2 regions of the Arthrobacter sp. 05T442 genome follow, and region 1 is predicted to be linked to the other one. Evidence: predicted binding sites of a transcription regulator. Region 1 holds the regulator's gene; the other holds the start of a gene.

What was found. Region 1 encodes Rex, which represses fermentation and respiration genes when NADH is low (regulators of the CRP and FNR family bind a similar motif). Its sites were predicted from a motif close to CTTGTGAANNNNTTCACAAG; they were not measured.
Region 2: a site for Rex is predicted at 11,081-11,100, ahead of AC1DES_RS10685 (glyceraldehyde-3-phosphate dehydrogenase). Genes of this name have one in related genera too.

Annotation. Positions count from the first base shown of each region.
Region 1 covers NZ_JBFTKM010000001.1:133,865-148,572, forward strand. The annotation lists gene AC1DES_RS00610 (3-deoxy-7-phosphoheptulonate synthase) at 1-106, shown strand, start outside; gene AC1DES_RS00615 (hypothetical protein) at 292-672, shown strand; gene AC1DES_RS00620 (helix-turn-helix domain-containing protein) at 860-1,072, shown strand; gene AC1DES_RS00625 (30S ribosomal protein bS22) at 1,277-1,375, shown strand; gene AC1DES_RS00630 (HAD family hydrolase) at 1,650-2,468, opposite strand; gene AC1DES_RS00635 (glutaredoxin family protein) at 2,578-2,850, shown strand; gene AC1DES_RS00640 (redox-sensing transcriptional repressor Rex) at 2,942-3,637, shown strand; gene AC1DES_RS00645 (hypothetical protein) at 3,687-4,613, opposite strand; gene AC1DES_RS00650 (hypothetical protein) at 4,851-5,288, opposite strand; gene AC1DES_RS00655 (YceI family protein) at 5,741-6,289, opposite strand; gene AC1DES_RS00660 (histidine phosphatase family protein) at 6,503-7,168, shown strand; gene AC1DES_RS00665 (TlpA family protein disulfide reductase) at 7,171-7,788, shown strand; gene AC1DES_RS00670 (cytochrome c biogenesis CcdA family protein) at 7,800-8,555, shown strand; gene resB (cytochrome c biogenesis protein ResB) at 8,555-10,402, shown strand; gene ccsB (c-type cytochrome biogenesis protein CcsB) at 10,402-11,523, shown strand; gene AC1DES_RS00685 (PLD nuclease N-terminal domain-containing protein) at 11,682-12,104, opposite strand; gene AC1DES_RS00690 (DUF4229 domain-containing protein) at 12,235-12,543, shown strand; gene AC1DES_RS00695 (1,4-dihydroxy-2-naphthoate polyprenyltransferase) at 12,606-13,487, opposite strand; gene AC1DES_RS00700 (AMP-binding protein) at 13,544-14,704, opposite strand.
Region 2 covers NZ_JBFTKM010000009.1:55,375-70,082, reverse strand. The annotation lists gene AC1DES_RS10745 (DNA alkylation repair protein) at 1-282, shown strand, start outside; gene mptB (polyprenol phosphomannose-dependent alpha 1,6 mannosyltransferase MptB) at 387-1,952, opposite strand; gene orn (oligoribonuclease) at 2,111-2,770, shown strand; tRNA gene AC1DES_RS10730 (tRNA-His) at 2,936-3,008, shown strand; gene AC1DES_RS10725 (acyl-CoA dehydrogenase family protein) at 3,129-4,283, shown strand; gene def (peptide deformylase) at 4,319-4,891, shown strand; gene AC1DES_RS10715 (alpha/beta fold hydrolase) at 4,902-5,606, opposite strand; gene ppk2 (polyphosphate kinase 2) at 5,685-6,566, opposite strand; gene AC1DES_RS10705 (1-phosphofructokinase family hexose kinase) at 6,725-7,699, shown strand; gene AC1DES_RS10700 (hypothetical protein) at 7,739-8,035, opposite strand; gene AC1DES_RS10695 (HNH endonuclease family protein) at 8,100-8,927, opposite strand; gene AC1DES_RS10690 (hypothetical protein) at 9,087-9,296, opposite strand; gene AC1DES_RS10685 (glyceraldehyde-3-phosphate dehydrogenase) at 9,372-10,862, opposite strand; RNA gene rnpB (RNase P RNA component class A) at 11,128-11,521, opposite strand; gene AC1DES_RS10675 (slipin family protein) at 11,655-12,500, shown strand; gene AC1DES_RS10670 (YaaA family protein) at 12,692-13,456, shown strand; gene AC1DES_RS10665 (zinc ribbon domain-containing protein) at 13,464-14,201, opposite strand; gene AC1DES_RS10660 (Nif3-like dinuclear metal center hexameric protein) at 14,323-14,708, opposite strand, start outside.

The DNA of each region.
Region 1 (14,708 bases):
CACCTACGGCCAGAGCGTGACGGATGCGTGCATGGAATGGGACGTGACGGCGTCGGTGATCGGCCAACTGGCGGCATCGGCTCGCACGCGCCGGGCCCGCGGCTGACCGGCCCCGCCAGCGCCGGCCTGGCGGCGCCGGTTAGTCGGCACCGGCCGGTCGCGCCCCGGCCGGCGCCGGATAACCGCCATCGGCCGGTCCGCGGGCAGTGCCGCCCTGTTGCGGCGAAGAGGCCCTCGATAGACTTAAATTGCGCCAAAGACGACGCGTGAGTTCATCTCGGGAAAGGCAAGATGATGAGCGGCAGCAGCGAGTTCGACGAGCCCACGGAAGCAACGGGCAACGGAGAGAAGCCGGAAGCCCCCGAACTCCGGGGCCGGTACGTCAAAGGCAACTATGGCAAGGCCGGGACGCAGGCAGGACGCCACTCGGACGACGAGGAAGGCCAGTTCACCGAGGGTGACTATGGTGCCGCCGGCAGCGAAGGCGGCCTGCCCGAACCCTTGGGCACAAAGGCCGAGGAATCCGGGCGCTATGTGCAGGCCGACTATGGCGATGCCGGTGCAACTCCAGGGCGCAGCGCCGAGTCGGAAGTCGGCCAGTACTCCGAGGGCGACTACGGCACCGACGGGACTGTGGCGCCCGTGCGCAAAGCCGGACCGGACAAGGCGTAGCCGTCGGGCCGAGCGCAATTTCGGGATTCCTGCGGAGCGCGTGTGGTGATTCCTGCGGAAGCCTTTCACATTGGCACCATGAGCCTCTAGAGTTACTAGCACATGGTCGTTGTATGGCTCAGCATCGGCACACCGCCATGTCACCAGGTGGGGTTGCCGGTCGATTGAGCAAAGGAACAAGGAAAAAATGTCTACGGAGGCCAACTTCTCCAAGGCCCGCTTCTTGACTGTGGCTGAAGTCGCGGAAGTTATGCGGGTGTCAAAGATGACCGTGTACCGGCTCGTGCATTCCGGCGAGATGCCGGCCGTCCGCTTCGGCCGCTCCTACCGGGTGCCGGAGAACGCCGTCGAACAGTATGTCAAGGGTGCCGTTGTCGACGGTCATACGGAGACTGGTTAAGCGGTCATGGCGTCGCCTGCGGTCCGAATCGGCGGCAGCAGGTCCGCCGTAGGGCCTGCGGTCGTGGGGTGCCCCCGAGAGGCGGTACCCTGTTAAGGAACGTTTTACGTCATTGTAAGAACCTGTCAGTTGTTTCAGTCTGCTGCTTAGCCCGCGGACCCCTTCCAACAGGCAGGTACTGCATCTAGCCGGTAAGGAACTTTCGTGGGTTCAGTTATTAAGAAGCGTCGCAAGCGTATGGCCAAGAAGAAGCACCGCAAGCTGCTTCGCAAGACGCGCCACCAGCGCCGCAATAAGAAGTAGCAATACTTCGCACTGCGTGAAATGCCCGTTGCCATCCCGGCAGCGGGCATTTTTGTTGTACGCCCAGCCCGGGTCTGAGGGGGTGGGCCGGCCTGACCTCGCCCGAGACTGCGCGGAAGTTGGATTTTCGCGCCGGTTCCGGACGTGCGCTGACCGGATCCCCGCGGCGAGGGTCCGAAAACGCGGCCGGGGTCCGAATCTGTAGCGAAAAGCCCCGCAGCGCGGGTCCGAAAACGCGGCCGGGGTCCGAATCTGTAGCGAGAAAGCGCCCCGCCTAGGGCATGGGGCCGCGGAAACGGGAGAATCCCCGCCAGAGGCCGTAGATGGCCCCGCCGACCGTGGCGGCCTTGAGCCCCAGCGTGGCGGCGCGCCGTCCGGACCGGAAGTCGTACACCGGCCAGTTGTGTTCGCGGGCGTGCCTGCGCAGTTTGGAGTCCGGGTTGATCGCCACCGGATGCCCCACCATGCTCAGCAGCGGAATGTCGTTGTGCGAGTCGCTGTAGGCCCAGCACCGGTTGAGGTCCAGCCCCTGGGCGGCCGCAATTCCGCGCACGGCCACCGCCTTCGCCGGGCCGTGCAGGATCTCTCCCACGAGCCGACCGGTGTAGGACCCGTCCTGGATCTCGCCCACCGTGCCAAGGGCGCCGGTGAGGCCCAGCCGGGTTGAGATGACCGTGGCGACCTCGATCGGCGTCGCCGTCACGAGCCAGACCTTGCGTCCCACCCGGAGGTGCTGTTCGGCCAGGGCCTTGGCCCCGGGCCAGATCCGGGACTCAATCATTTCGTCGTAGACTTCTTCGCCGAGCGCCTTGATGTCTTCAACCGTGATCCCGGCGCCCAGGGACAGGGCAGAATCACGGACAGCGTGGACATCATCCATGTTTTCGCCGCGCAGGACGAACATGAGCTGTTTCCAGGCAAAGCCGGCAGCCTGGCGAAGGGTGAAGGCCCCGCGCTGGTGCATCTTGCGGGCCACATGGAAAAGGCTGGCGCCCTTCATGAGGGTGTTGTCGACGTCGAAAAAGGCGGCTTCGCCATGCTGCGATGACGCAACGGGCGTGGTGGCCACAGCGACGTACTTCTCCTCGGGCATGCCACGAGTCTAGTCAATGCCCGGCGTCCTCCGGCCCCACAGGCCTCCGATCCGGCTCCGGACGAGCCGCGCGTCGACGCCGGAGCTGTCGCCGGGCTACCGTGGATGCATGGCCAAGCCCGCGTCTTTCCCCGATGTAGTACTCATCACCAAAGCCAACTGCCACCTCTGCGCCGACGCGCGCGAGGCCGTCGGCCGTGTCACGGCTGCTCTCGGCCTTGACTGGACTGAGCAGTCCATCGACGATGATGCCGCATTGCGTGAGCGCTTCGCGGAGGAGATCCCCGTGGTGCTGGTCAACGGCGTCCAGCGGGATTTCTGGAAGATCGACGAAGAACGCCTGTCGCGGACACTGCGGCGGGCCCTCAGCCAACAGTCCTGATACGCCGCCGTCCCGGCGGCTTGGCTGCTTTGTTGCCTGAAGTGCGGGGGCTCTAGAGTGGGAAGCACAACGCGACGCAATGGAGCAGATAGTGACTTCGCTGGATTCATCCCCCGAGGCTGTGCCCGGGGGAGCAGGGACTGCCGCCAAGCAGATTCCACCCGCGGCCGTGGCCCGGCTGACCATCTACCTGCGCGCCCTGACCACATTGCTGGCCGAAGGCGTGGACCGCGTCTCCTCCGAATCGTTGGCCGAGGCGTCCGGCGTCAGCTCTTCCACGCTCCGCAAAGACCTCTCCTACGTGGGCTCGTACGGAACGCGCGGCGTGGGCTACGAAGTGCAGTACCTCAACCGGCACATCGCCGCGGCCCTGGGCCTGACGCACGACTGGAAGGTCGCCATAGTCGGGGCCGGCAACCTTGGCAAGGCCCTGGCGCGCTACGGCGGATTTGAGTCGCGGGGCTTTGATATCGTGGCGATTTTCGACGCCGACCAGATGGTGGTGGGAAGTGAAGTGGGCTGGTTGCGGGTCAGTGATGCTGCCGACCTCGAGCCCGTCCTGCAGCGGACCGGTGCCAATATGGTGGTCCTTGCGCTGCCCGCTGCGGTGGCGCAAGGCGTCTGCGACCGGGTGATCGCCGCGGGCGTGCGGAGCATCCTCAGTTTCGCCCCGGTGATGCTGCAGGTCCCGCCCGGGGTCAACCTGCGGAAGGTGGACATGGCCACTGAACTGCAGATCCTCGCCTACCACGCACAAAGGGCGCAGGACCCGGAGGATGCTGACTAGCTCCAGCCAGATCGTCCGGCCCCGCGCCCTGTGCGCTGTCGCCCTGGGGCTACTTGCCGAAGGGGTTTCCCGGCTGGCCGTACGGGTGCGTGAACGGCTCCGGTTTCCGGAAATATGGCGAGGTTGCCGGCAGGTACAGCAAAACGATTCCTGCGATGCCGGCCAGGGCCGCCACAGTTCCGATGCTCAGCGGGAAGATGCTGAACACTGAGAGTGCGGCAAAGACCGTGCCCAGGATGCGCGCCCAGTTCTTGCCCTTCCGGACGTTGATGGCCACAAGGGCGTACAGCCCGGCGCTGACCGCGGCGAACACCACGATGGTGCCGACCAGGAAACCCTTGATGGCGTTGAAGTCGATCTTGGTCCCGCTGGCAGCCATCTGCTGGTCGAACATGTTCCGGACGTCGGGGGTGTCCAACGTGGCCAACCCGATGAGCAGGGAGACCACCCATACGACCCCCGAGGCGACGATCAGCCAGAAGGCGGTGTTGACGAGCTTAGGCATGCCGCCCTGAACCTGCGCCTGGTCGGAGGGGTACTGGGCGTAGGGGGACTGCCCGTATGCGGGCTGCCCGTATTGGGGCGCCTGCTGGCCATATTGCGGGAGCTGCGGAGCGTTCTGCCCGTATTGCGGCTGGGGTGCTTGCTGCCCGTACTGCGGCGGCTGCGGAGCGTTCTGCCCGTATTGCGGCGCCTGGGGCGGCTGCTGGCCGTACTGCGGGGCGGACGGTGCCTGTCCGTACTGCGGCGCCTGGGGCGGCTGCTGCCCGTATTGCGGGGCGGACGGAGCCTGCCCGTACTGCGGCGCCTGGGGCGGCTGCTGGCCGTATTGCGGGGCGGACGGTGCCTGCCCGTACTGCGGGGCCTGGGGCGGCTGCTGGCCGTATTGCGGGGCCTGTTGGCCGTATTCCGGCTCCGGCCGTCCGCCCGGCTCGGGGGCTTCCGGAGTCGGAGGCTGGACTGGGGGGTTGCTCATTAAGCGGTCCTTTGCGTATCGGCATCTGAATAGGCCACCGGGACCAGCGATCCTGCCCTGCCCCCAGCATGGTTTAATTCCACCGTACCGCGGCCGTGCCGCCGTGCGGATCATTCCGGACAGGTATTCTCGGTCCCGGTCCGGAAGGCCATGAGGTTGCTCAGGGACAAGTGCCCTGGGGCGGCCACGGCTGGAACCCCGGGGCGGTCACGGTTGGAATTCCGGGGCGCGAGCGCGTTAAATGCGGCCCCGATGCCCGGCAAACCAGGCCTGGGAGTTGGGCAGCCACATGAGCACGGTCGCCACGAGGCTGATGACGAAGCTCGGCATGCTGCCGCCGCCCCTGCCGGCCACGGCGCTGGCGTTGACGACAGCGAGAACCAAAGAGATGCCGGCAACAATCGTGAGGGCGAAGCGGGCCCACTCCCTGCCTTCCTTCATCTTCATGGCCAGGATGATCTGGGCTGCCGCCAGCGTGAGCGCCACCAGGACCAGCAGGAGCACCAGCAGGCCCACAGCCGGGGCGAAAGCGAAGATGACAAAGGATCCGAACAGGCCTATGACTCCGCCGAGAAGGCCGAGGAGCCCGCCGATGAGCCAGATCCAGTAGGAGACTTTGAGCTCGTTCGGCATGGCGGTGGCGCTGAACATGCCAGAGAGGCCCCCGTGGGGCATTGCGTCACTGAAGCTCCTGGGGCGGTCCGCCGGCATTCCGAAGAGGACCCCGCCCGCCGGTGCCTGTTGGCCGGGCGGCTGATACCCCGGGGGACCCTGCGGGCCCGGCGGCTGATACCCCGGGGGACCCTGCGGGTTCATCCTGGGCGGCTCGGAACCGGCCGGCGGGACATGGCCTGCCGGCGCGGGACGGGCGCCACCGTACTCCGGCGGGGGTACGTCGCTGGGGTTGGTCATGAGGTTCACTCTAGACCGCGGTGCCCCTGTTCTCTAGGGAATTTGGGCCAGCTGCGGGGCGGGTCGACCGCGGCACCTGCACGCGTCCGGCGAACCCTCAAGCGCTCCGCACGGGCCCCCGAGGGAAAAAGCCAGCGCCCCGCTTCATCACGTGACGAAACGGGGCGCTGGATGCGGACGTCCGGCGTCGGCCGGTCAGTCCTGGGAGGTGCTGACTAGGCTGCCGGAGCGATGAAAGCCAGTTCCAGGTTGATGGCGACCTTGTCGCTGACGAGCACGCCGCCGGCTTCGAGGACTGCGTTCCAGGTCAAGCCGAAGTCCTTGCGGCTGATGGTGGTTTCGGCGGTGAGGCCGGCGCGGGTGTTGCCGAAGGGGTCCACGGCCACGCCGTTGAATTCGGTTTCGAGGGCGACCGGGCGGGTAACGCCCTTGATCGTCAGCTCGCCCTGCAGTTCGTAGGCGTCGCCCTTCGGAACGATGGTGCTGGAGACGAAGGAGATTTCCGGGAAGTTCTCGACGTCGAAGAAGTCCTCGCCGCGGACGTGGCCGTCGCGGTTGACGTCGCCGGAGTCGAAGCTGGCGGTCTTGATGGTGGCGTTGACCTTGGAATCGGCCACGTTCTCGGCCAGGTCCAGAGTCGCCTCGGCGTCCTTGAACTGTCCGCGGACCTTGCTGATGCCTGCGTGGCGGACGGTGAAGCCAATCTCGCTGTGCGAGTTGTCGAGCGTCCAGGTTCCGGTGGTGACGTTGGTGGGAAGTGCCATGGTGGTTCTCCTTGGGTCGGGTGGGTCGTGCCGGTGTTCGTCTGATCGTTAGTTGAAGCATCATTGGTTGAAGTCTCAACTAACCGCTTCACCCAGTATAAACATGCATTTGCATCTTTTATTCCAACTCCGGGGAACATTTCTTGAAACTCTTCAGTTCTACTTCTCGTAGAAGATTTCAAATCGCCCGACATCTTTGCGAAACTGGTACACATGCCCCAAGCCACTGTTCATTTGCTCCGCCACGGCGAGGTCCACAATCCCGACGGCGTCCTGTACGGCAGGCTGCCGGAATTCCACCTCTCCGAGCTCGGCCGGCAGATGGCCCGGGTGCTCGCGGACCACTTCAGTGAGCGCGCCGCGGAAGGGGCGAAAATCGTTCACCTCGTGGCTTCGCCGCTGACCCGTGCGCAGGAGACCGCCCGGCCCATCGCCGAGGCACTCAACCTCGACGTTGTTACCGAGGACCGGATCATTGAGGCCGCCAATTACTTTGAGGGAATGCACGTCACCAAGGCAGAGATCCTCAAGCCGAAGCACTGGCCGATGCTGCGCAACCCGTTCCGCCCCTCCTGGGGAGAGCCCTACCAGGAGCAGGCTGCCAGGGTGATCGCGGCGGTCCAGGATGCGCGCCTGCACGCCATCGAGCTCGGCGGCGACGGTGCCGAGGCCATCCTGGTCAGCCATCAGCTTCCCATCTGGGCCACCCGGCTCAGCGCCGAGGGCAAGCCGTTGTGGCACGATCCGCGCAAGCGCGAATGCACCCTGACATCGCTGACGTCCTTCGTGTTCGACGACGCCGGCAACCTCCTCCGTGTTGACTACAGTGAGCCCGCCGCCGCCCTCCTGCCCGGTGCCGCCAGCACCCCGGGAGCCTGAGCGTGCGAGGCAGCGACCGGAACGCAACTCCGTCCCGCCGCAGCATTTTGACTGCTGGCGGCGCCGCCCTGGCGGTAGTGCTCGGGCTCTCCGGCTGTGCCCAGGAGGATGCGCTCGCAAAACAGGCGAAGGCCGGGGACAACAAGAACTACGTGGCCGGTGACGGATCCGTGACCGAGTTCGCCGCCGCCGACCGCAAGAGCCCGGTGGCGGTGAAGGGGACCCTGTTCGACGGCACCGCCGTGACGCCGGAGGCCTTCCAGGGCAAAGTCACCGTCCTGAACTTCTGGTTTGCCGCCTGCGCCCCCTGCCGGGTCGAAGCGCCGTCGCTCGAGGCCCTGCACCAGGACTTCAAGAGCCAGGGCGTGCAGTTCTTCGGCGTGAACCTCCGCGACGAGAAGGCAACGGCGGACGCGTTCGAGAAGTCGTTCAACCTGACGTACCCGAGCTTCAACGACAAGGACGGCGCCGTGCTGCTGGCCGTTTCGGGCCTGGTGCCCCCGGGCGCCGTCCCCACCACGCTCGTGCTGGACAAGCAGGGCCGCGTCGCCTCCCGCGTGCTCGGCGAGATCCAGAAAGGGACCCTCAAGTCCCTCATCGACGCCGCCGTGGCCGAGTAGCGGCGGCCTGCGTGAACAGCCCCTTCGCCGAAGCAATCCTGAACGGTTCGCTGCTGCTTGCCGTGCCCGTGGCGCTGCTGGCCGGCTTCGTCTCCTTCCTTTCGCCCTGCGTGCTGCCCCTCGTGCCCGGGTATCTGGGCTACGTCACGGGGCTGACCGGCGTCGACCTGCAGAAACAGAAGCGCGGCCGCATGCTGGCCGGCATCGGACTCTTCGTCCTGGGCTTCTCTGCGGTCTTCGTCCTGCTCGGCGGGGCGTTCGGCCAGCTGGGGACCCTGATCACCGGCTCGCAGAACAAGTGGATCACCCAGCTGCTCGGGATTCTGGTGGTTGTCATGGGGGTCGTCTTCATGGGCGGCTTCGGCTGGCTCCAGCGCGACGCCAAGATCCATGCCAAACCGCCGGCAGGCCTGTGGGGCGCGCCGCTGCTGGGCATCACGTTCGGGCTGGGCTGGGCGCCGTGCATCGGCCCCACCTATTCCGCCGTCCAGCTCCTGAGCCTCTCGGGCGGTTCCTCTGCGGCCAAGGGCGCCTTCCTGGCCTTCGTCTATAGCCTTGGGCTGGGGATCCCGTTCCTTCTGATTGCCCTGGCCGTGCGCCGCGGCGTCGGAGTGATGTCCTTCTTCCGCAAACACCGCCTCGCCATCCAGCGCACCGGCGGCGGCATCCTGATTGTGCTGGGCCTGCTGATGGCCAGCGGTGTGTGGGGGGCCTGGGTTTCCGGGTTGCAGTACTGGTTCCAAACCGATGTGAAATTGCCGATCTGATGAGCGAGCGAGTGAACGTAAAGAAGAAGTCCCCGGCCGACGCCGCCAACCCCGGTGCCAAGCCGGACGCCGCCAACCCCGTTGCAACAGCCAAGGCCGAGGCCGTCCTGCCGTCGCTCGGCCCGGTGGGCATGCTCCGCTGGGCCTGGACCCAGCTGACCAGCATGCGCACCGCGCTGTTCCTGCTGCTGATGCTGGCGGTCGCCGCCGTTCCGGGATCCTTGTTCCCCCAGCGCCCCGCCAACCCCTCGATCGTGACGCAGTACATCAAGGACCACCCGGACTACGGCAAACTCCTGGACTCGCTGCAGCTCTACGACGTGTACTCCTCCGCGTGGTTCTCCGCGATCTACATCCTGCTGTTCATCTCGCTCATCGGCTGCGTGATACCCCGGGCCATTGCGCACTACAAGGCCATGCGCTCACAGCCGCCGCGCACGCCGGCACGGCTCTCGCGGCTGCCCGAGTACGGGACGCTGGTGATTCCCGCCGACGCCGGGATCCCGGCGTCGGACGCCATCACCGGCGCCGCCACGGTGCTGAAAAAGCGCGGATACCGGGTGGACATCAGGGACCGCGACGGCGCGCGGCCGTCCCTGGGCGCGGAGCGCGGGTTCCTGCGGGAAGTGGGCAACCTTCTCTTCCACACTGCGCTGATCGGCGTGCTGGTCTCGGTAGCGGCCGGCGGCCTGTTTGGCTACAGCGGCCAGCGGATCCTGGTGGAGGGCGACACCTTCGTGAACACGCTCGTCGGCTACGACCAGTTCACCCCGGGCACCAACTTCCAGAGCAGCCAGCTCCAGCCCTACTCGGTCCAGCTGGACAAGTTCGACATCACGTTCGACCGCGAATCAAAAGGCAAGTTCGGCCAGCCCATCGACTTCAAAGCCGATGTGACCACCAAGGAGACCCCGGACGCCCCCGCCAAGAAGGAAGTGCTCAAGGTCAACGATCCGCTCAGCCTGGGCGGCACCAGTGTCTACCTCACCGGCAACGGCTATGCGCCGGTCGTCACCGTCCGCGACGGTGCCGGAAACATCGCCATGCAGGGCCCCGTCGTGGCCAAGCTCCAGGGCCAGAACTACTATTCCTCCGTGGTCATCAAGGTCCCGGACGCCAAGCCCGAGCAGCTTGCCTTTGCCGGGTTTTTCCTGCCCACCGCTTTCGTCACGGACCAGGGCGTGTCTTTCAGCGCTGATCCCGAGCTCATCAACCCGCAGCTGACCTTGAACTCGTATTTCGGCGACCTCGGACTGAACGGTGGCACCGCGCAGAACGTGTTTGAGCTCGATGTGCAGAAACTGACCCCGCTCAACGCCCGCAACCTGCCCACCAAGGGCATTGTCCTGACCCCGGGCGCCAGCTACACGCTGCCCGACGGCAAGGGCTCCATCAGCTTCGACGGCGTGAAGCGGTACGTCGGCGTGGACATCCACCACAACCCGGGCCAGCTCTATGCGCTGATCTTCGCGCTCGTGGCCGTTGCCGGCCTCGTTACGTCCCTGTACGTGAACCGCCGCCGCGTCTGGATCCGGACCGGGACACATGCCGACGGCCGCACCATGGTGGAATACGGCCTGCTGGCCCGCGGCGAGGACCACCGGCTCGCCGGAGAAGCCGCCGCCCTGCGCTCCCTGCTCGTCAACGCATGGCAGCTCGGCGACGACGACCCCTCCGCCGCAGCTGCCGGCCGGGATTCCCAGTCGGCTCCCAGCGGAACGGTGCATAATGACCGGGCGGATTCTGCCGCGACGGACGCCGGTGCAGGGCAAACGTTCCTGGAACATCCCGAAGCAGACTTCATCCAGTCAACAGCCGGCTCGCACGAGCCAAAGAAGGACCAGTAATGTTCCCCATCAACGAAACCATGGGCCAGTACAGCGAGCTCTTCATGCTGCTGGCCGCCGGCACCTACACAGTGGCCTTCATCGCCTTCGCCTGGGACCTGGCCAAGAGCAGCAAGATGCTGCGCGCCGTGGACCTCAGGGCCGCGGAGCTCTCCGGGGCAGCCGCCGGCGTCCAGGCGGCCAAGGTACCTGTCGGAGCCGGCGTCGGAGCGGGCGGCGTCGGATCGGACGCGGCCGGGCCCGCCGATCGCGCCGACTCGGACGTTAGCGGCCCTGTGGGCCGCGCCGAGCGGCCGTCCTCACGCAATGCCCAGGAAGGCATCGGCCTGACCGCCGACGGCGGCATGCGCTACGGCAGCGAGCGGCGCGCGCCCGCGCGGGTCGCCGTCGCGCTGACCGTCCTCGGCGCAGCGATCCACGCAGCCGGCGTCATCACGCGGGCTTTCGGCGCAGGCCGGGTGCCGTGGGGCAACATGTATGAATTCCTCACCACCGGCGCGTTCGTGGCCGTGGCCGTCTTCCTGCTTGTCCTGATCCGCCGCGACCTGCGCTTCCTTGGCACGTTCGTGATCGGCCTGGCCATCATCATGCTCGTTGCGGCCTCCATCGCCTTCTGGACGCCCGTCGGGCACCTGGTGCCTGCGCTGCAAAGCTACTGGCTGCTCATCCACGTCTCCATCGCCGTGATGTCCTCCGCGCTGTTCACCCTGACCTTCGCGATGTCAGCGCTGCAGCTCGTGCAGTCGCACCGCCAGAAGACCATCGCGGCAGGCGGCGCCGACAAGCTCGGCTTCATGCGCCTCGTGCCGAACGCCCTGAGCCTGGAGAACCTTTCCTACCGGATCAACGCCATCGCGTTCGTGGGCTGGACCTTCACGCTCATGTTCGGTGCCATCTGGGCCGAGAAGGCGTGGGGCCGGTTCTGGGGCTGGGACACCAAGGAAGTCTGGACCTTCGTGATCTGGGTGGTCTACGCAGGCTACCTGCACGCCCGCGCCACCCGCGGCTGGACCGGAACCCGCGCGGCCTGGCTGTCGATTGTCGGCTACCTGTGCGTCGTCTTCAACTTCACCATCGTCAACCAGTTCTTCAACGGGCTGCACTCCTACTCGGGACTGTAGCCCGGGACTGTAGGCGCGGGCCCGGGACTGTAGCCCGGGACTGCAGCCCGGGACTGTAGCCCGGGACTGTAGCCCGGGACTGTAGGCGCGGCCTCGGATCTGCACGTGCGGCCTGTGGATCCGCGGCCGCGGCCTGCGGGCCGGCGCCTACAAGGTGCCTACTTGACCTCGTCGGTGCCCTGCGTGCCGGCGTCGCCGGATTCGTGGGCGTCCCCGGAACTGCCGTGCGCTTCACCGGTGCCGGCGTCGAGCTCGCGCTCCTTGGCGCCGAGTTCGTCCTTGAGCTTCTTGAGCCGTTCGGCTTCGGCCTGCTGGCGGTGCCGGATTTCGAGGTTGCGCAGGAAGTCCGGGTCGTCATCCGGGGCGACGGGATGGCCGTAGCTGGCCGGCGCCGGGCCGGTGCCTCGCGGCCGGCCGATGATGAACCACAACACGGCGCCGATCACCGGCAGGACAATCTGCACCACGATCCAAGCCGGCTTCGAAATGCCCTTCGTCAGCTGCGGGTCAGTCCGAATTGCGTCGATCAGTCCGTAGACAAATACGACGAGGACGACGATCGGGACCACCACACGGAGCATACGTTTAGTCTAGCCGTCGGGGGCGCCGACGGCGGTGGCCCCGGGGTCCCGGCGGACGCCGCAGGGAGTCGAACCCGGTACGGGAACGCTGGCTGGGTCCGGGCGGCCGCCGGACGGCTAAACTTGGAGCGTGGCTTTCCTCAAATACACCCTGATCCGGCTGGCACTCTTCGTGCCATTGTTCGCGCTGTTCGTCTACCTGCAGCTGGGATGGCTGCTGGCTGTCCTGTGCGCCGGAATGATGTCCTTCGCCATCAGCTTCCTCTTCTTCCAGAAGCAGCGGGACGCGGCCACCGCGACGCTCCACCACCGCTTCTCCGGCAAGGCCAAGCCCCTGCGCAGCGCAGGGGAAGTGGCGGACGCCGACGCCGAGGACCGCCTGGTGGACGCAAACCCGGAGATCACCGTCCGCACGGACAGCCGGCACGAGGACTCCTAGGACCCTGCGGCACGCGGCCCAGCCAGCAGGCTGAGTGCCGTCAGGCCCGCGCCGGACCCGCGTTAGAACCCGTGGCTCAGGACCAGGCCGAGGGAGAACAGGGCGGCGTAGCCGAGGTTGATCAGCCCGGTCTGCTTGAGCACCGGAATCAGGCTCTTGCGCCGCCGCCCGGCGATCATGAGCCAGGACGGCATCAGGCTGGCCGGGATCAGCAGCAGCACGATCAGCATCCAGGGCCGCCCCGGGGCCAAAACAATCACCAGCAGGATCGCGACGGCGAGCATCAGCACGTAGCTCTCACGGGCATGTTTGTCCCCGAGCCGTACGGCCAGGGTCTTCTTGCCGGCCTTCCTGTCGGTGGGGATGTCACGGACGTTGTTGGCCATGAGCAGGGCGCAGGCGATCAGTCCCGTGCCGATGGCGCCAATGATGGCGGCGAGGCTGAGCTGGCCGGCCTGGGTGTAGGTGGTCCCCAGCGTGGCCACGAGGCCGAAGAAGACAAAGACGAAGACGTCGCCCAGGCCAAGGTAGCCGTACGGATTCTTGCCGCCCGTGTAGCCCCAGGCTGCCGCGACGCAGCCGACGCCCACCAGGATCAGCCACCACGTCTCGGTGATGACCACCAGGCCCAGTCCGAAGAGCATCGCGAGCCCGAACGCACTGAACGCCGCCCACTTGACGTGTGCGGGGGTGGCGGCGCCCGATCCGACGAGCCGGAGCGGCCCCACCCTGTCCTCGTCCGTGCCGCGGATGCCGTCCGAGTAATCGTTGGCGTAGTTGACGCCGATTTGCAGCAGCAGCGCCACCAGCGCGGCCAGCACGGCGTTGAGGGGACGGAACGCGTCCATCTCGTAGGCGGCCGCGGTGCCGATCAGGACGGGCGCAATCGCGGCCGGCAGGGTGCGCAGTCGGGCGCCTTGGATCCATTGTGCGGCTGTGGCCACGGTCAGTACCTCGTGTTGGTTTGGTGTCGGTTCGTCAAAAGCCGGGTGCGGCTTGTCTATTTTCCCTGATGCAGCGAGTCCAGCAGAACTGTCATGGCCAGCCGGTCCGGTTTTCCGTTGGGTAGCATGAGCAGTCCGGCCGCCGGAAGGACGGTTTTCGGTGCCAGCTGTCCCAGCGCCGGGCCCCAGGACGCGTGGCGGCGGGCGGTGAAGGCTTCGATTCCTTCGGGGGAGTTGTCGGCGACCGCGACGTAGGCGGCCAGCGCCTGGCCCCATTCGGCCGAGGGGACGCCGGCCACGAAAGCGGCCAGCACGCCGTCGAGCTTCTCCAGCTCCGCCTGCACGTGAGCGGCGGAGACTTTCACGCCGCCGGTGATGATGACGTCGTCGGCCCGGCCGAGCACGGTGAGCCGGCCCTCAGCGTCCAGATGGCCGAGGTCATTGGTGCGGCACCAGCGGACGCCGTCCTCTTCGAGGAAGGTCTCGGCAGAGAGGTCGGGGGCGCCCAGATATCCGGCGGCGATGGTTGCGCCGCCGAGGAGGATGCGGCCGTCGTCCTGCACGCGGACCAGGACGTCTTCGAGCGGGAAGCCGTCGTAGACGCAGCCGCCGCAGGTCTCCGCCGAGCCGTACGTGCCCACCACGCGCACGCCGGCGTCCCGGGCAGCCTCCAGTAGCTCCGCAGACGCAGGTCCGCCGCCGAGCAGGATGGCGTTGAAGCGACGCAGCACGGCCAGCGTCTCGGCCGAGGGGGCGTCCAGGAGCCGCTGCAGCTGGGTCGGGACGAGCGAGGTGAAACGGATCTTGTCCGTGAGCTCGAGCGCGGCGGCGGTGAAGGCCTCCGGAGTGAACCCGCCGGTCAGGTCCATGACCCACGGGCGCGTCCCCGCGAAAAGCGAGCGGACCAGCACCTGGACGCCGGCCACATACTGCACGGGTAGTGCCAGCAGCCACTGGCCTTCGCCCTTGAGCGCAAAGGCGGTCGCCATCGAGGAGGCCGCCAGGGCATCCACGGTGAGGACGGTGGCCTTCGGTGCGCCGGTGGACCCGGAGGTCCGCACCACGACGGCCGCATCCTCAATGCCGGGCGTTTCGCGGAAGGCCAGGACCGGGTCGCCGTCCGGTCCGGCGGAGAGTTCGACGGCGGGTCCCTCGCCGTGGAGGGCAGCAGCGAGCGCCTTGAGCGCGGGTTCTATGTTCACAGCTCCGGATGTCATGGGT
Region 2 (14,708 bases), on a different contig from region 1:
CCGGTCCTGCGGCGCTGGAGCACTGACGGGAACCTGTGGATCCGGCGGGCCTCGATCACGGCCCAGCTCGGGGCCGAATCCGCCACCGACGTCGCCCTGCTGGCGGCTGTCATCGAGGCGAACCTGGGCGATTCCGAGTTCTTCATCCGGAAGGCCATCGGGTGGGCGCTGCGTGAATACGCCAAGACCGATCCGGACTGGGTACGGGCCTTCGTGCAGCGGCACGGCCAGGCGCTGAGCCCGCTTTCACGCAAGGAAGCGCTCAGGAACCTGCACGCCTAAGCTGTCGCAGGGCCCGGCGGCCATCGCAAGGCCCGGCGGACGCGTCAAGGGCCCGGCGGACGCGTCAAGGGCCCGGCGGACGCGTCAAGGGCCCGGCGGACGGGTCAGATGACCGGGCGGGTGGTGACCGGCTCGTCCGACTTGCTGAACAGCAGCTTGGTCCGTGGATCCAGGAAGATCAGGTACAGGGCGAACAGCAGGGCGATGATGGCGGCGGCATTGCGTGCCAGTGCCAGGGCCAGGCCGAGGTCTGCTGTCTGGAGGTAGGGGAAGACGTCGAGCTGGTCCGAGATCGCGTAGACCATGAAGAAGGACACGATGAAGTAGAGGGCCTTGACCTGCCAGTCATCACGGATGCCGGTGACGGCAAACAGCGGGATAAGCCAGACGATGTACCAGGACTGGATCATCGGCGCCAGGAGCACGACGGCGGCGAACGCCAGGGTGAGACGGCGCATGAGGCGGTCGTGCTCACCGCGGAAGATCTGCCAGGCGACAATCCCGACGGCCAGCAGTTTGCCGGCGTCGTACACCCATTTGGCCATCCCCCAGCCGTCGAGGCCGAAGGCGTTGGAGATGGATGCGATCACCAGACCGAGCAGGCCAACCGGCGCGTACCAGATCCAGATGCTGCCCGGGGCGGACAGCCCGTTGATCCAGCCGAAGCCGAAGCCGTTGACCCGGCTCATGAGATACAGCAGCGCCAGGCTGATCCCGGCCGTAAGTCCCCAGTACAGGACCTTCCGCGGCCAGCCGGCGTTCTTCCCTGCCCACAGCAGGCTGATGAACGGCAGGAAGACGATCGTGATGGGCTTGACGGCGATGGACAATGTCACCAGCACGATCCCCAAGATGACCCGCCGCGTCGCGCAGTAGTAGAGGCCGGCGAGGGCGAGGCCGATCATGAGGGAGTCGTTGTGGACGCTGGCGATGAAGTTGGTCAGGAACAGCGGGTTGGCGACGGTCAGCCACAGTGCCCGGTGCGGGTTGACGCCGTGAAGTTCGGCGAGCTTGGGCACATAGATCACGCAGAGGACGATTCCGATCAGCGCGGCGACGCGGAAGAGCATGATGCTGCCTTCCGGGTGCACGTGCGTAGACCAGACGACGAACTGCTCTATCCAGAGGAAGAGCTGGCCATACGGGACCGGAGCCTCCGTCCACATCTTGTCTGCGCCCAGCTGAAAATAGTTCGACAGCGCGGAGATGCCGTTTTCGTACGGATTGAAGCCCTCCACCATCAAGCGGCCCTGCCCGATATAGGCGTACACGTCCCGGCTGAAGAGCGGAACGGAGAACATCAGCGGAAGCCCCCAGGCCACGACTGCCTGGAGTGTGGCCTTGTGGGCCGCTGCCCCCCACACACGCACTCTCTGGCCAAGCCGCAGCCATGCCCGGACCAGCAACATGCCGCCGACGGCCAGCAGGACGATGCACAGGCCGACGCCGACGGCCTCGGTACGCATCCAGATGAACAGCGGAAGCCGCCGGAGGTCGGAGACCGGGGCCAGCCAGCCGACGCCAAGCGATCCGACCGCCATGAACAACGAGCCGAGGAAGCCGACCAAAATTGGGGACCGGGCGTTGTCCACCTCATCGAGAGCCGCCGCTTGGGAGGTGCGGGACGTACCGGCAGCCGTTTTCCCCGCCGCAGGCACAGGCGCCGTCATCTCAGAATCGTCCAATCTGTTTGTGGGGCACATTTCCGTCCTCAGCCGGCCGTTGGGTCCGTTCCGGGGCGCGCCACGATGACGAAAAAATCGACCGCGGCGTACCCGAAATCCTAACACCGGACGGCTCTGGCGCGACGAAACGGTAGGCTGGGCGGGTGCCTATATCTAATGAACGCATCGTCTGGATCGACTGCGAAATGACCGGCCTGGACACCAAGAACGACGCCCTCATCGAGGTGGCCGCCCTGGTGACGGACTCGGAACTCAACATCCTCGGCGACGGCGTGGACGTCGTCATCAAACCGGACGACGCCGCACTGGCCCAGATGAACGATTTCGTCCGCGACATGCACACCCGGTCCGGGCTGCTGGAGGAACTCCCGCACGGCAAGACCATGGCAGAGGCGCAGGCGGCGGTGCTCGACTACATCAAGAAATGGGTACCGGACCCCCGGAAGGCCCCGCTGGGCGGCAACTCGGTCGGCACCGACCGCGTGTTCCTGGTCCGCGACATGCCCGAGATCGTCGAGCACCTGCACTACCGGGTCATCGATGTGAGCACCATCAAGGAGCTCTCCCGCCGCTGGTTCGCCCGGGCCTACTTCCAGTCCCCCGCCAAGATGGGCGGCCACCGCGCCCTCGGGGACATCAAGGACTCCATCGACGAGCTCCGCTACTACCGGGAAGCGGTTTTCGTGCCCGCGCCGGGACCGGACAGCTCCACCGCGCTGCGGATCGCGAAGAAAGTCATGGGCGCCCCGGAAGCCGCCGCGGAAGCCCCCGCAGGGGCCGCTCTTGAGGCCCCTGCCGAGTAGTTGCCGGCCGCGAACGACACCGCCGGGACAGTAATCTGCACCACGTTTGTCGGAAATTTCGCCGAAATCGGCAAAAGTGGCAAAAGCACCTGCGAATAACAGGTAAGCTATTTGTCGTTGCCTTTGCAGCCAGCCGGTCCGCCGGAAGGCATGGCGGGGCACATGGTGGGCGTAGCTCAGTTGGCAGAGCGCCTGGTTGTGGTCCAGGAGGTCGCGGGTTCAACCCCCGTCGCTCACCCTCATGAAGGACGGCAGTGTTTGTCCGACCTTTGGCAAAGGCCGCACCGGTTATCCGGTGCGGCCTTTGTTGTCTGTACACAGTGTCTGTGAAATGTCGTCGTCATTGGAAGGAACCGCAGTGAAGCGCCAACTCTTTGAAGAAGACCACGAGATGTTCCGCGAGATGGCCACCGAGTTCAATGCGCGCGCCATCGCCCCGCACTACGCCCAGTGGGACAAGGACCACATGATGTCCCGGGAGCTGTGGACGGCGGCCGGCGAGCAGGGCCTGCTGGGACTCGCGGTTCCTGAAGAGTTCGGTGGCATGGGCATGGACGACTACCGGTTCCGCGCCGTTCTCGACGAGGAGTTCGCCAAGAGCAACCACCTCGCCGTGGGCCTTGCCTTCCACCTGCACGACGACATGGTCCTCCCCCATCTGCTCGCCTACGGCTCGGACGACCTCAAAGCGCGGTGGCTGCCGGGCATGGTGTCCGGCGAAAAGGTCACCTCCGTCGCCTGGACCGAGCCCGGGGCCGGCTCCGACCTGCGCGGCATCCGTACCAAGGCCGTGCGCGACGGCGACGGCTGGCTGGTCAGCGGCCAGAAGACGTTCATCGGCAACGGCATCTCCGGCGACGCTTCCCTGGTCCTGGCCAGGACCGACGGCGGCACGGGCCGCGGAAACCACGACTCGTTCTCCCTCTTCATGGTGGAGAAGGGCGAGGGGTACAACACCGGCAGGCAGCTGGACAAGATGGGCCTCAAGGCCTCAGACACGGCGGAACTGTTCTTCGACAACGTCCGGGTCCCCCACGCCGATCTCGTGGGCGAGGAAGGCAAGGGCCTGAAGTACGCGGCCGAGCAGCTCCCCCAGGGCCGGCTGGCGATCGCGGTGGCAAGCTCCGCCGTCGTCCGCGCCACCTACGAGGCGACCGTCCGCTACACCAAGGACCGCAACGCCTTCGGCGAACGCATCATCGACTTCCAGAACAGCCGCTTCGAACTCGCCGACATTCTCACGGAGGTCGAGGTCACCGAAGCCTACGTGGACCAGGCGGTTCTCGCCTTCAACGCCGGAGAGCTCGACGCCGCGTCCGCCGCGCGCGCGAAGCTGTGGGCCTCCGAGCGTGCCAAGTCCGTCACGGACCGCTGCCTCCAGCTGCACGGCGGCTACGGTTACATCCTGGAATACCCGGTAGCCCAGGCCTATCTGGCCGCCCGGCTGCTCACCATCTTCGGCGGCACCAACGAAATCATGCGCGACGTCGTCGGCCGCACCATCGCCGGCTGACCCCGCCCCCACAGCACCAGAGGGACTTTCCTGACATGACCGTTCTGCCCATCTTGATCTGGGGCGAGCCCGTATTGCACCGCCGGGCCGCCGAAGTCGAAGTCTTTGACGACGATCTCCGGACCCTGATCGCCGATATGTTCGAAACCAACGATGCCGCCAACGGCGTCGGTCTCGCCGCGCCCCAGGTCGGGGTGGGCAAACGGCTGTTCATCTACAAGTATGACAACGACGACGGCGCCCCGCCGGCCGGCGTCGTCGTCAACCCGGTGCTGACGCTCTCAAAGATCTCCGGCGCGCTGCCGGATCCGGACGAGGAAAAAGAAGGCTGCCTGTCCTTCCCGGGCGGCCAGTATCCGCTTAAACGGGCCGAATGGGCCCGGGTCCAGGGCTTCGACGGCGACGGCGGGCCCGTGGATTTCGAGGCGACAGGCTGGTTCGCCCGCGTGATCCAGCACGAGTACGACCACCTCGACGGCAAGCTGTACGTCAACCGGCTGATGGACCGTTACTCACGCAAGGCCATGAAGCAGGCAAAGAAAAGCGGCTGGGGCATCCCCGGGCTGACCTGGATGCCGGGCGTGGACCCGGACCCGTTCGGCCACTGACGCGTGACATTCATTCTGTGCGGTCGACGGCGGCGAGAATGGCTGCGCCCAGCTCTGCGGGCCTGGTGAACTGGGGCCAGTGCCCTGTGGGCAGGTCCACGTAGTCGACGTCGCGGATCCGCGCGAGTTCCGCCACGAACGGGTGGCCCCCGGCAATCATTTCCGTCAGCATCGAGGACGGAAATTCGCAGGCGATGACGGTGGCCGGGACCTCGTAGCGGCGTTCGTCCCGGAGCTGCTGCTTGTCCTGCGCCACGCCCCGCGGTTGCGGGATCGCGCGGGCGCGGAACATTGTCCGGAGTTCGTCGGTCAGGTCCATGAGGTCCTCGTCATCGAAGAGTTCCCAGGGTGGCAGCGGAATTTCGTCGCCGTCGGTCGGGAGGTCGTCGTTGATGACCCCGCCCTCCCCCAGCGGGCCGCTGTCCACATAGATGGCGCGCGCCACCCGGTCCGGTCTGGCATCAACCGCGCCATGGATGATGGCGCCGCCACCCGAATGGCCAACCAGGACAACGGGGGCGTCACAGGCATCGATCGCGGCAACGACGGCGTCGATGTGGTTGCGCAGGCCGATGCCGGCCCGCGGTGCGTCGGCCGTTTCCAGCCCGGGCAGCGTGAGCGGGTGGACGCGGTGTCCGGCCGCGACCAGCTGCGGCGTCACCTCCGACCACGAGGAAGCGTCCAACCAGAATCCGGGAACCAGCATGATATCCATGCCGGTACCCTACCCGGGCCGGCGGCCTTGCGGCACGCCGCGGACTGTGAATTCCGAACCGTGGATTCCGGAAGGCCGCTATCCTTCGGCCGGCCTTTCCAGGCTCGCCGCGTAGTCCGGGACATAGCGGAATAGTTCCCGCGGCGGCCGCGTGTAGTTGACGGCCTTCGGCCGCTCCGGCAGCGTTACCGTTTCTGTCCGCACTTCGGTGTAGTCGATGCTGGAGAGCAGATGGGCAATGAGGTTGATCCTGGCCCGGCGTTTGTCTTCGGCCTCCACGACGTACCACGGTGCTTCCGCAGTGTCCGTCTGCACGAACATGTCGTCCTTGGCCCGCGAATAATCCTCCCAGCGCAGGATGGCTTCCCGGTCCATCGGCGAGAGCTTCCACTGCCGCATGGGATCATCCAGGCGGGACCGGAACCGCCGCTCCTGTTCGGCATGGCTGATCGAGAACCAGTACTTGAAAAGCAGGATGCCGTCCTGGATGAGCAGACGTTCAAAGACCGGGCACTGCGCCATGAAGCGTTTGTGCTCGGCAGGGGTGCAAAAGCCCATGACGTGTTCGACGCCGGCGCGGTTGTACCAGGACCGGTCCATCAGGACGATTTCGCCGGCGGCGGGGAGATGCGACACATAGCGCTGGAAATACCATTCACCGCGTTCGCGCTCCGTGGGCGCCGGCAACGCCACGATCCGGGCGAAGCGTGGATTCAGGTACTCGGTGACCCGTTTGATCGCACTTCCCTTGCCGGCTGCATCCCGGCCCTCAAAGATCACGAGCACCCGAGCTCCGGTGCTGCGGACCCATTCCTGCAGAGCCACCAACTCGGCCTGAAGGCGAAAAAGCTCAGTCTCATAGAGGTTGAGCTTCAGCCTGGCCGGCCGCCGCTCGGCACGTCCCGGATGCCCCTTGCTACCGGCATGTTCCGTGCCTTGGCCGCCCTTGCGATGTGCCATGGTTTCCCGTTCCAGTCGTCCCGGCGTGGCGATATTCCTACCGCGCCCATTCTCGCGGAGGGGATGGGGGCCCACAAGAGTGCGGCCTGGCGGCCGACCTGGCGGGCTCTGGCGGCCGACCTGGCGGCGGCCCCGGCGGGCTCTTCTATGCTTGGGCCATGGAAGCCTCAGCATCACCGGCGATGCAGCCGATCCTCACGCTAACTGTGAACCCCGCGCTGGACATCAGCACCTCTACCGAACTGGTCACCAGCGGCCACAAACTCCGGTGCAGTGCCAGCCGCGTCGACCCGGGCGGCGGCGGGGTCAACGTGGCCCGGGTGGTGCAACGGCTCGGCGGCCGGACCCTGGCAATCTACACCGCGGGCGGACCCACCGGGGAGGCGTACCGCCGGCTCATCGAGGCCGAGCGGATCCCGACCCTGGTGGTGCCCATCAGCGGGAGCACCCGCGAGGACTTCACCGTCGACGAGACGGCCACTGGCAACCAGTTCCGCTTCGTGCTGGAGGGACCCGAGTTGCGCGAGGCCGAGTGGCGCGCCTGCCTGGCTCTCCTCGAGGAGTCGATCCCGGTGGGCGGCTATGTGGTTGCCAGCGGCAGCCTGCCGCCGGGGGTTCCCGATGATTTCTATGCCAGGGTCGCCCGCGTTGCGCGTCGGCACCACGCGAGGTGCATCGTGGACGCGTCAGGACCGTCACTCGCCGAGGCCCTCGCCGAGGGAGTATTCCTGGTCAAACCCAGCCGGCGGGAACTCGGGCTGCAGCTCGGGTTGACGCTGGAGAGCGACGAAAGCCAGCTGGAAGCGGCGTCCGCCCTGGTTGAGGACGGCTCAGCCGAACTCGTCGCCCTGACCCTTGGTGGCGAGGGTGCCGTGCTCGCCTCGAAAGCCGGCACCCTCCGCTTGACCGTGCCCCCGGTGCAGGTCCGCAGTACCGTCGGAGCCGGCGACAGCTTCCTGGCAGCCTTCGTGCTTCGGCTGGCGCAAGGACGGAGTCTTGAAGCGGCCTTCCGGGCGGCTGTCGCCGCCGGCACTGCCACCGTGACGACTACGGCCACCGAACTGTGTCACCGGGCCGACGTCGAACGCCTGGAGGCTCAACTCGAAGCCCTGGCGCCTGAAGGCCGCCAGTAGCCTCGGCGGTGAGCCGCCGAGGCGCGTGGGACGCGTCGGCTAGGGCAGGACCTTGTAGAGGTCAATAGCCGTCTCCTCCGGCGGGGAGGTGAACCCGCCCTCGATGCCGGCCTGCATTCGGGGCATGAGGATGCCGTCGCGGAACTTCTCCCAGCTCTCTTTCGAATCATGGACCGCCATGATCGTCCAGCCCCCGGCAGATGCGCCTCCGGCGTGGAAGAGTTGGCCCTCCGGCAAGCGGCCTTCGCCGGGATGCACGGCGGCAATTGATGCCTCGTATTGCTCTTTCGTTCCGCCTGGGAAAAAGTGCACAACTCCGAAGGCCGAGGAAGCCATTTCTGCTCCTAGAATGGTGGGCTGTATCTGACAGGCCAGTTCTAGACCCCCCGCACTTGGCATGTCAACGGGCCGGAGCTTCAGCCACGGGTCCAGTGTGCGGAACGATGGTCTGCTGTTGAGGGCACGCGCCGAGGACCCGCTTCATCGCTTCCTTCTCCGCCGGCGTGACCCACAACTGGTAGGCCGCCTTCACTGAGATCTGGCGGGCAACGTAATGGCAGCGGAAGGCCTTGTTCGGCGGCAGCCAGGTGGCGGCGTCGGAGGCGCTCTTGTCCTGGTTGGCGGGTCCGTCCACAGCGATCAGGTTGAGGGGATCGTTCGCGAGATGTTCGCGTTCCTGCGCTGTCAACAGCTGGGCCCCCTTTTGCCAGGCGTCACCGAGGGCCACGACATGGTCGATCTGCACGGCTTTGCTGCTCTCGGCTCCCCGGCGGAAGGTGATCGGGTGGCCGGTGTACGGTTCCCGGAGGGTTCCGCCGGCAACCTGGCACCGGGAACCCTCCACGAATTCGGGGCCGGTCAGGTCGCGCCGGAGGATGTCATTGCGCGTATCGCAGCCGTTGCGGTCCACATCAAGCCATGCCTGGCCGAAGGCATCCCGGTCGTAGTTGTCCTTGGCCGCCCGGCCCTTGACCGCGAGCGTGTCCAGCACGGCCGCTGCCGCCCCGGACGGCACCGGCTGCACGGGGGCGACAGGCATCATCCAGCCCGCTGCCAGCACGGGAGCCTCGCTGGGGCCGCTGCTCTCAGGTTCGGAGGCAGCGAACTGGCCCGCGGTGAAGAACCAGCCCAAGGTGCCCAGGAACAGCGCGCACACCGTGGCCAGGATCACCCAGGCCTGACGGGAACGGCGCCGGGCATGGCGGAAGTCCGTCCAGTTCAAGCTCACGACGGTGAGGGGTATGGCCGGGCTGAGAGCTTCTGCTGCACACCACGAGCCTAGGCCCGGGCGTCGCCGCAGGGGGCCCTGTCCACAGTGTGGAGGAACAGTTCCACGGCAGGCGCACCCTGGAGGGGCGGTGCCGCGGCACGGAGCCCCGCTCCAGCCCTACTGCTCCTTGGTCACCCGATGGAGGTCTTCCGCAGCGAGGTCCATGAGCGCCTGCAGCTGGTTCACCCGGGCGTCGTCGAGCTCACCGGCTTGACGCTTGGCGACGGCATCGTCAAGGAGTCGCTTGGCTTCCTTGACGTTGCTACGCGCGACGTCCAGCGCGTGTTCCAGGGTGGTTTCGTGCTCCACAGCCGAGTTCTGTTCCATTGCTCCATTGTGGTTCCCTTTCCCGGCCGATTCCAGTACATCGGCCGGGAAAGAGCAATAAGTCGTGGCCGGGGATCAGACCTGCACAGGCAGGCCGGCTGCCTCCAGGACCGAGGCGGCGTCCTTCGCGGGGAAGGACGGCGGGTTCACGCCGGCCATTTCCTCCATGACGCGGACGACCTGGCAGCTGTAGCCGAACTCGTTGTCGTACCAGACGTACAGAACCAGGTTCTTGTCGTTGGAGATCGTCGCCAGCCCGTCGACGATGCCGGCGCGGCGCGAGCCGACGAAGTCCGTGGAGACAACCTCGGGCGAATCGATATAGTCGATCTGCTTGCGGAGTTCGGAGTGCAGCGACATTTCGCGCAAGTAGTCGTTGATCTCGTCCTTGGTGGTGCCGTTTTCCAGGCTCAGGTTCAGGATCGCGAGGGACACATCGGGGGTGGGGACCCGGATGGAGCTGCCGGTGAGCTTGCCCAGCAGTTCGGGCAGGGCCTTGGCGACAGCCTTGGCGGCACCGGTTTCGGTGATGACCATGTTCAGCGCCGCCGAGCGTCCACGGCGGTCACCTTTGTGGAAGTTGTCGATCAAATTCTGGTCGTTCGTGAAGGAGTGGACAGTCTCCACGTGGCCGTGCACGACGCCGTAGCGGTCGTTGATTGCCTTGAGCACCGGCGTGATGGCGTTGGTCGTGCAGGACGCCGCAGTCACGATCTTGTCCGAGTCGGTGATCGTGCCGTGGTTGATGCCGTGCACGATGTTCTTCAGGTCGCCCTTGCCGGGGGCCGTGAGGAGGACACGGGAAACACCCTTGCTCTGCAGGTGCTGGGAGAGGCCCTCGGCGTCGCGCCAGCGACCCGTGTTGTCGACGAGGAGGGCGTCGTGGATTCCGTAGGCGGTGTAGTCCACCGTGGCGGGGTTGTCCGAGTAGATGACCTGGATCTGGACGCCGTTGGCGGTGATGGTGTCGTTCTCGAGGTCCACCTTGATGGTGCCCTCGAAGGAGCCGTGCACGGAGTCGCGGCGCAGGAGGCTCGCGCGCTTGGTGAGGTCATTGTCGGAGCCGCGGCGCACCACGATGGCGCGCAGGCGCAGGCCGTGGCCGCCGCCAGCCTTTTCGATCAGGAGGCGGGCCAGGAGCCGGCCGATGCGTCCGAAACCGTAGAGGACGACGTCGGTGCTGGTGCGGTCGTCCCCGCCGCGTTTGCTGACGATCTCGGCGAGTTCGCCGCGGAGGAATTCATCCAGGCTGGCGCCGTCGCCTTCGGCGCGGTACTTCTCGGTGAGGCGGGCAACGTCGATGGCCGCCGCGCCGAGGTCCAGCTTCGTCAGGGCATCGAGCAGCGGCGCCGTCTCTTCGAGGCGCAGTTCTTCCTTGCTCATCCGGCGGGCGAAGCGGTGCGCCTTGAGGATGTTCATGGTGGACTTGTTGATCAGGCTGCGTCCGTGGATGGAAGTCACCACGTTGTTCTCGCGGTACAGCCGTCCGATCACCGGGATCATGGCCTCGGCGAGCGCCTCACGGCCCATCCACGTATCAAGACAAGAATCTGATGTCTGGCTCACAGAACTACCTTCCTAGAATCAACCACATACGACGTCGTATGCGGAAGTCGGCCGCCGGAGGATATCCGGCACCTCGGCGCCGGCGGGGATTCGGTCCACCCCGGGCGCCTTGTGTTGCGCAAAGAAAAAGCCGCCGGCTGCGAACGCAGACCCGGCGGCAGAACTTCTACGTTCGCTATCCATTCTAGGTCGGCAGTACAGCGGCCGGCGCCCGGTTACACGTGAAATCACTCACACGGGCGCAGCACAGGAAAGCCCAAGAAAATGGATGGGTTGACCGATACGCCGGGTTCTGTGTTCCCGCGCTGTTACCGGCGCGGGAATAGCGGCCATCCATCTACGGACGCCGTTGCCGACGCCCTCCAGCGGCCTACCCGGACACTCGGGCGGGCAGCCCTCAAACGTGTCCTGTCTGGCCTTGCTCCGGGTGGGGTTTACCTAGCCTTCCCGGTCGCCCGGGAAGCTGGTGGTCTCTTACACCACCGTTTCACCCTTACCTGCTCCCCCGGCCGTGCGGACACGGCCGGAACGCGGGCGGTCTGTTCTCTGTGGCACTGGCCTGCGGGTTACCCCGAGTGGGCGTTACCCACCACCCTGCCCTGCGGAGCCCGGACGTTCCTCGAGCCACTTGCGTGACGCGCGGCCGCCTGGTCAACCCATCCGCTGTACATTCTACGGGCTCCCCTCCGCCCCGTCCCACCGGGATCCTTTTCCTGTCCCCGGTGGGAGAATTGAAGGAAGATCGGGGCCGGCCCGGCACCCGGAATCAGGTTAGACCAGGAGGGGATCCGCGTGGACCTCACCAGCATCGTCGTTCTGCTCGTCGTCATTTTTGTGGTGGTGACGCTGGCGCGGATGTCCATCCGGATTGTGCGCCAGTATGAAAAGGGCGTCCTCTTCCGGCTGGGCCGCGTTGTCGGCGTGAGGATGCCGGGCCTGCGCTTCATCGTCCCTGTGATCGATAGGCTCCAGCTGGTCAGTCTCCGGATCGTGACGATGCCCATTCAGTCGCAGGGCATCATCACGCAGGACAACGTGAGCGTCGATATCTCCGCGGTGGCGTACTACCGCGTGGTCGACGCTGTGAAGTCCGTCGTGGCGATTGAGAACGTGGCGGCGGCCATCAACCAGATCGCCCAGACCACGCTGCGGAAGGTTGTCGGCCGGCACAGCCTGGACCAGACGCTGTCCGAAACCGAGCGGATCAACAGCGACATCCGGGAGATCCTGGACGCACTGACGCTGGAGTGGGGCGTCGAGGTCACCCTTGTGGAGTTGAAGGACATCCAGCTGCCAGAGAGCATGAAGCGCGCCATGGCCCGGCAGGCTGAGGCAGAGCGGGAGAAGCGGGCGAAGATCATTGCCGCCGAAGGCGAGTCCATTGCCGCTGCCGCCCTTGGTGCGGCCTCGGACACCATGATGGCCCACCCGCTGGCCCTGCAATTGCGGAACCTGCAGTCCCTCGTGGAAATCGCGGTGGACAAGAACTCGACTGTCGTCTTCCCTGCGCCGCTGATGAGCACCATCGGGGAGCTCTCCGCTTTCCTCGCCCGTGAGAACCAGGCCGCCCAGGCGATGGCGCAGGCAGTGGGGCCGGCGTCCTCGCCGGCGTCCTCGGCCGCGATCAAGGCGGCGTAGAAAGGCCCGCTTGCAGGCGCTCCCCGTGGCGGTGTTCCTGCACGGCACGGGGAGCGGCAACCGCTTCGTGTTCGACGTCTGTCCATGGGTGGTCTTGGTGTGCTGCTGCTCGCATGGCAGGGAAAAGTCGCCGGGCTCCGGGGGGGTGGCTGCCTGAAACCGCGCAAAGCTGTCGCCGGTAGGATCGTACGGTGCTGATTCTGCTGCCGCCCTCCGAGGGCAAGACCCCTGCTGCCGGCGGGGACGCCGTCAACTGGGCCGCCCTGAGCTTCCCGACGCTCAACACCTGCCGGACCAAGGTCCTCGACGCGCTCGGCACAGTCAGCGCCCACGAGGACGCCCTGGCGCTTCTCGGCGTCGGCGCGTCCCTGAAGGCCGACGTCGAGCGCAATACACGGCTGCACGCCGAACCGGCGGCGCCCGCCCACCAGGTCTATTCCGGTGTGCTGTACGACGCGCTCGGCTACGACACCCTGACGGCGGTGCAGCGGAAGAAGGCCGATGTGTCCGTGTTCGTCATCTCCGCGCTCTGGGGTGCGATCCGCTTCGCCGACAAAGTTCCCGCGTACCGGCTGTCCATGGGTACCGCGCTGCCCGACGTCGGACGGCTGGCGTCCTTCTGGAAACCGCAGCTGAACGAGGCCCTGGCGGCCGTAACGGCGGGCGAACTGCTGGTGGACTGCCGCTCCAGCACCTATGCCGCGGCCTGGACTCCCCCGCCGGCGCAGACGGTCGCGGTCAACGTCTTCACCGAGGCCAACGGTGTGCGCAAGGTGGTCAGCCACTTCGCCAAGCACACCCGCGGTGAACTGGCGCGTCACCTGCTGCAGCGGCGGGGCAAGGCTCCGGCGACCCCGGCCCGGCTGCAGAAGGCCGCGGCCGAGAAGTGGACCGCGGAACTCGTCGAGGGTACGGCCCGGAAGCCGCACACGCTGAACATCATCCTGCCCGGCTAGTGGCCTCTCAGGCCCACTCGGCCGAACGGACCAGGATGCAGCCGGAGTCGGGGCAGAACACGATGTCGTCCTCGGCCGCGGCCGTGATTTCGGCCAGGTCACCGGGGCTGAGGTGCATGCCGGAGCCTTCCGAGGTGCCGTGGAACAGCCGGGCTGCGCCCACGCCGCGCTTCGCCAGGGTCTTTTCGTAGATCGCGAGCATTCCCGCGTCCAGCCCGGCGGCGAACTCCGCTCGGCGTCCGCGCACCACCGCGGCTTCGGCGGCGATTTCGGCCAGCTGCTCGTCCAGTTCGGCCCGGATGGTACCGAACGAACCCTGGATGTCATCGACAATCTGCTGTTGGGAGGCCTGGCGGAGGCGGAGGGAGTCCAGCCGCTCGAGGACTTCGAGCTCGACGTCCTCGAGGTCAGAGCGGCGCTTGTTGAGCGAGACGAGGTCCCGCTGCAGGGCAACGAGGTCCTTGGACAGTCCCGTGCCGCTGTTCAGCCTGGCCTCGTCGCGTCCGATCCGGGAGGCCACCTGCTCGACGTCGGCTTCGGCGCGTTTGAGCTCCAGTTCGGCGTCGTGGACGGCCACCTTGGCCGCACCGAGCTCGCCGTTGGCCACGCTGAGGGCCGCTTCGAGATCGGTGATCCGGGAATCGCTTTCAAGGCTTCGGCGGCGGTTGGACAAGGACTTGAGCTTGGCATCGAGTCCCTGCAATTCGAGCAACTTCAACTGTTCCGCCGGTGCTGCCTTGGCCACTATTACCTCCGCTTGTTCCTACCGGCCGGAGCCGGGCACCGTACCGGCGCTCCCTAGACTCTAGCGCCTAGCGTGCTCCCCGGCCTCGCTACGCTCACCCGGGGCCCCTCGCACGCCAGGCTTAGCCCGGAGTCAGAATGAAGTCCCATGGATCGCTGTTGGTGGTGCTGACCCTGATCTCGACGTCGTGCCCCTGGTCGCTGAGCACGTTGCCGAGCGCTTCGGCGGCGGCGGGGAGCCACAGCCATTCGCTGGCGAAGTGTGACACGTCTATCAGGTAGGGCCTGTCGTTGACGGCAGCCTCGCGGGCCTCCGACGCCGGATGGTGCCGCAGGTCCGCCGTCAGGTACACGTCCGCGTTGCTGGCGCGAACCTCACCAAACAGCGAGTCACCCGCCCCGCCGCACACGGCGACCCGCCGCACCAGGCCGTCCCGGTCCCCGGCCACCCGGACGCCGCCGGCCACGGACGGCAATATGCCGAACACGCGCGCTGCGAAGTCGCCCA